One region of the Micromonospora sp. BQ11 genome, then DNA from elsewhere that is predicted to be linked to it. Evidence: predicted binding sites of a transcription regulator. Region 1 holds the regulator's gene; the other holds the start of a gene.
What was found. The regulator HrcA, encoded in region 1, represses chaperone genes, less so after heat shock. The targets are predictions, from matches to a motif close to GGTTNGCACNCTCNNNNNGAGNGTGCNAACC.
Positions count from the first base shown of each region.

Region 2: a site for HrcA is predicted at 1,568-1,598, ahead of groL (chaperonin GroEL). Genes of this name have one in related genera too.

Region 1 covers NZ_JBQHDB010000002.1:612,323-614,720, reverse strand. The annotation lists gene ACTMSW_RS06870 (DUF4870 domain-containing protein) at 1-416, opposite strand, end outside; gene hrcA (heat-inducible transcriptional repressor HrcA) at 605-1,627, shown strand; gene dnaJ (molecular chaperone DnaJ) at 1,703-2,398, shown strand, end outside.
Region 2 covers NZ_JBQHDB010000006.1:102,646-105,043, reverse strand. The annotation lists gene groL (chaperonin GroEL) at 1-1,371, opposite strand, end outside; gene ACTMSW_RS14705 (hypothetical protein) at 1,646-2,398, opposite strand, start outside.

The sequences.
Region 1 (2,398 bases):
CCGAACAGGCCGCCGCCGACGATCACGCCGAGCGGGCCGCCGAAGTGCGCCACCAACGCCCACGTCTTGTCCTCGGCGGTGGGGTAGCCGGGCGGCGGGCCGTACGCGCCGCCGGCCGGGTAGCCGCCACCGGGAGGCGGATAACCGCCGGGTGGGGGATACCCGCCGGGAGGCGGATACCCGCCCGGAGGCGGATAGCCACCGGCGGGGGGATAGCCGCCGGGCGGCGGGTAGCCGCCCGACGTCGGGGCGTCACCGGAGGGTGGCGGATAGCCACCGGGCGGGGGATAGCCGCCCGCGCCCGGTGCCCCGGACAGTGGTGCGGTGGGCTCGTCCGGGGCGGGCGGGCCGGGGAACCCCGACGGAACGGTCGGGTCCGGGTCTCCCGCGCCGGGAGGGCGAGGTGGTTCAGTCATGGACGTCACGGTAGGGGCAGTCGGCAAGGGCACACCAGAGCGACACCGCCCGGGATGTCCGGTCCGTCATTGATCATCGCGATGCCGGCCCTGCCGACGTAGACTGGCACTCGCTACAGTCGAGTGCCAGGCCGCTGCCCGGGTCCGCGCCGCGCGCCCGGCCCGACGTGCGACAGGAGGTGGGGAGGATGGGTCTCGACGACCGCAAACTCGCCGTGCTGCGCGCGATCGTCGAGGACTACGTCGCCACGCAGGAGCCCGTCGGCAGCAAGGCGCTGGTCGAGCGGCACCAGCTCGGCGTCTCGCCGGCGACCGTGCGCAACGACATGGCGGTGCTGGAGGAGGAGGGCTACATCCGGCAGCCGCACACCAGTGCGGGGCGGGTGCCCACCGACCGTGGCTACCGGCTCTTCGTGGACCGCCTGTCCCGGGTCAAGCCGCTGAGCCCGGCCGAGCGCCGGGCGATCGAGCGTTTCCTGGTCGGCGCGGTGGACCTCGACGACGTGGTGCACCGCACGGTCCGGCTGCTGGCGCAGCTGACCCGGCAGGTCGCCGTCGTGCAGTACCCGTCGCTCGCCCGCTCCTCGGTGCGTCACCTGGAGCTGGTGCCGATCTCCACCACCCGCCTGATGCTCGTCATGATCGCCGACACCGGTCGGGTGGAGCAGCGGCTGGTGGAGCTGCCCGCGCCGGTCCCGGCCGACGACGTCACCGACCTGCGCCGGCTGGTCAACGAGAAGCTGGTCGGCAGCCGGCTGTCGGAGACCCCACCCCTGGTCCAGGCCCTGGTGGACGAGTCGGCGCCGCACCTGCGCGGTGCCATGACCACGCTGTCCACCGTGCTGCTGGAGACGCTTGTCGAGCGGCACGAGGAGCGGATCGCCCTGGCCGGCACGGCCAACCTGACCCGCGGTGGCCTGCTCGACTTCCAGGGTTCCCTGCGTCCCATCCTGGAGGCGCTGGAGGAGGAGGTCGTGCTCCTCAAACTGATCGGCGAGACCCAGCCGAGCACCACCCGGGTGCTGATCGGCGACGAGAACGAGGTCGACAACCTCCGCGCCGCCTCCGTGGTCAGCACCGGGTACGGCCCCGGCGCGACCATCGTCGGCGGACTCGGCGTGTTGGGGCCCACCCGCATGGACTACCCCGGCACCATCGCCACGGTACGTGCCGTGGCACGCTACGTGGGCGATCTGCTGGCCCAGAACTGACCAGTCAGGGTCGTCGGTGTCACTGGACGCCGACGACCGGCGCAACGCGAGACGAACATGAGGACACGGAACGCAGTGGCCAGGGACTACTACGGCATCCTCGGTGTGAGCCGGGAAGCCTCCGACGACGAGATCAAGCGCGCCTACCGCAAGCTGGCGCGGCAGTTCCACCCGGACGTGAATCCGGACCCGGAGGCCCAGGAGAAGTTCAAGGACATCAACGCCGCGTACGAGGTCCTCTCGGACGACCGGAAACGGCAGATCGTCGACCTGGGCGGTGACCCGCTCGCCCCGGGCGGCGGGGGCGCCGGCGGTCCGGGTGGCCCCGGCGGGGCGGGGCCGTTCGTCGGCTTCCAGGACATCATGGACGCGTTCTTCGGCGGCGCCGCCGGAGGCGCGCGGGGACCGCGTCCGCGTACCCGGCCGGGTGCCGACGCGATCCTGCGCCTCGAACTGGACCTCCAGGAGACCGCGTTCGGCGTCGAGGCGCCGATCACCGTCGACACCGCCGTGCTCTGCACCACCTGCTCCGGTGCGGGCACCGCCGCCGGCACCCACCTGGCCACCTGTGAGGCGTGCGGTGGTCGGGGCGAGGTGCAGTCGGTGCAGCGCACCTTCCTCGGCCAGGTCGTCTCCGCCCGCCCGTGCACCGTCTGCCAGGGCTACGGCACCACCATCCCGCACCCCTGCCCGACCTGTGCCGGCGACGGCCGGGTGCGTACCCGCCGCTCGCTGACCGTCAAGATCCCCGCCGGGGTCGAGGACGGCATG
Region 2 (2,398 bases), on a different contig from region 1:
GCCGGCGTTGACGGCGATCTGCCGCAGCGGGGCGTCCAGCGCGATCCGGACGATCTGCGCACCGGTCGCCTCGTCACCGGCGAGGTCCAGCTTGTCGAAGGCGGTCTTGCCGGCCTGCACCAGCGCGACGCCACCACCCGGGACGATGCCCTCCTCGACGGCGGCCTTCGCGTTGCGAACGGCGTCCTCGATGCGGTGCTTGCGCTCCTTGAGCTCGACCTCGGTGGCCGCGCCGACCTTGATCACCGCAACACCGCCGGCCAGCTTGGCCAGGCGCTCCTGCAGCTTCTCGCGGTCGTAGTCGGAGTCGCTCTTGTCGATCTCGGCCCGGATCTGGTTGACCCGGCCCTGGATCTGCTCGGCGTCACCGGCACCGTCGACGATGGTGGTCTCGTCCTTGGTCACCACGACCTTGCGAGCCCGGCCCAGCATGTCGACGCTGACGGCGTCCAGCTTGAGGCCGACCTCCTCGCTGATGACCTGGCCACCGGTGAGGATGGCGATGTCGGTCAGCATGGCCTTGCGGCGGTCACCGAAGCCCGGCGCCTTGACGGCGACCGACTTGAAGGTGCCCCGGACCTTGTTGACCACCAGGGTGGCCAGGGCCTCGCCCTCCAGGTCCTCGGCGATGATCAGCAGCGGCTTGCCGCCCTGCATGACCTTCTCCAGGATCGGGAGCAGGTCCTTCACCGACGAGATCTTGCTGTTGACGATCAGGATGTACGGGTCGTCGAAGACGGCCTCCATACGCTCCGGGTCGGTCATGAAGTACGCGGAGATGTAGCCCTTGTCGAAGCGCATACCCTCGGTGAGCTCCAGCTCCAGCCCGAAGGTGTTGCTCTCCTCGACGGTGATGACGCCTTCCTTGCCGACCTTGTCCATCGCCTCGGCGATGATCTCGCCGACGGTGTTGTCACCGGCGGAGATGGAGGCGGTGGAGGCGATCTGCTCCTTGGTCTCGACGTCCTTGGCGAGCTTCAGCAGCTCCTCCGAGACGCTGGCCACGGCCGCCTCGATGCCCCGCTTCAGGGCCATCGGGTTGGCGCCGGCGGCCACGTTGCGCAGGCCCTCACGGACCAGGGCCTGGGCCAGGACGGTCGCCGTCGTCGTGCCGTCACCGGCGACGTCGTCGGTCTTCTTCGCGACCTCCTTGACCAGCTCGGCGCCGATCTTCTCGTACGGGTCCTCGAGCTCGATCTCCTTGGCGATGCTCACACCATCGTTGGTGATGGTGGGGGCACCCCACTTCTTCTCGAGCACGACGTTGCGGCCCTTGGGGCCGAGCGTCACCTTCACGGCGTCGGCGAGCTGGTTCATGCCCCGCTCGAGGCCGCGGCGCGCCTCTTCGTCGAACGCGATCATCTTGGCCATACGGCGTTGTCCTCCTGGACACTCACGGGCCACCCGAGTGTGTGTCCCGGATGGGCCGCCTGGTGTACGCACCTTGGGGACGTCGCCACCTGGCGACGACGACGTCTCCTCGGCCGGGCCGGATAGCCCGCGACGACCGGCCATGTGCCGCACCAGCGACTGGGCGCCGTTGCGACCGTGGCCCTACCGCCCCGACCATTGGCACTCACAGTACGCGAGTGCCAATGACTTGTTTAGCACTCTCCCCTGCCGAGTGCAAGCACGAGTGGCCCGGTCAGCCGAGTTCCGCGGCAAGTCGCGCGGCGTTCACCGGGCCCTCGCAGGCCCGCTGCTCGGCGTACGTGACGATCAGGCCGACGAGTTGGGCGAGGTAAGCCGGCAGCGCCAGCACGGCACCGATCAGGCTCACCACGACGATCCCCACCGCCGTACCGGGCGAATCCAGCGGAGTTCTGCCGAACGGCAGCCCGCCGACCGTCTCGACGATCCCGGCCACCACGGACACGCCCACGATGGCCGCCGCGACCAGCGCCACCCGCCCCAGCACCAGCCCGAACCGCTCGTGGAACATCCGGAACGCGCGGCCGATCGGGTTCTGCCGCTCGAAGAGGTAGACCGGCCCGGTCAGGCTCAACGCGAACAAGAGGTAGACGCCGGGCAGGAGGCAGAAGCAGACACCGATCCCGACCAGCACGCCCGTCAGCAGGCTCCACCCCCACAGACCCAGGGCCCGGCGGAGGCCGTGGCGCCACGCCCCGCCCAGGCTCACCGGCTCGCCGGCCGCCTGGCGGGCAACCACCCAGGTGCCCGCCGCCCAGCCGACGGCCTGGACCAGGCCGAAGATCACCAACCCACCGACGAGTACGCCGACCATCGCCGCCAGGTCGGTGAGGAAGGTGTCCGGAAGCCCGTCGGGGTTGTCGGCCAGCTCGGCGTCCCACCGCGCGGTCGGGTCGACCGCCAGCGAGAGCAGGGAGATCAGCGCCGCCGGCAGCGCCTGGGTGAGGAGCAGGATCGGCACCAGCAG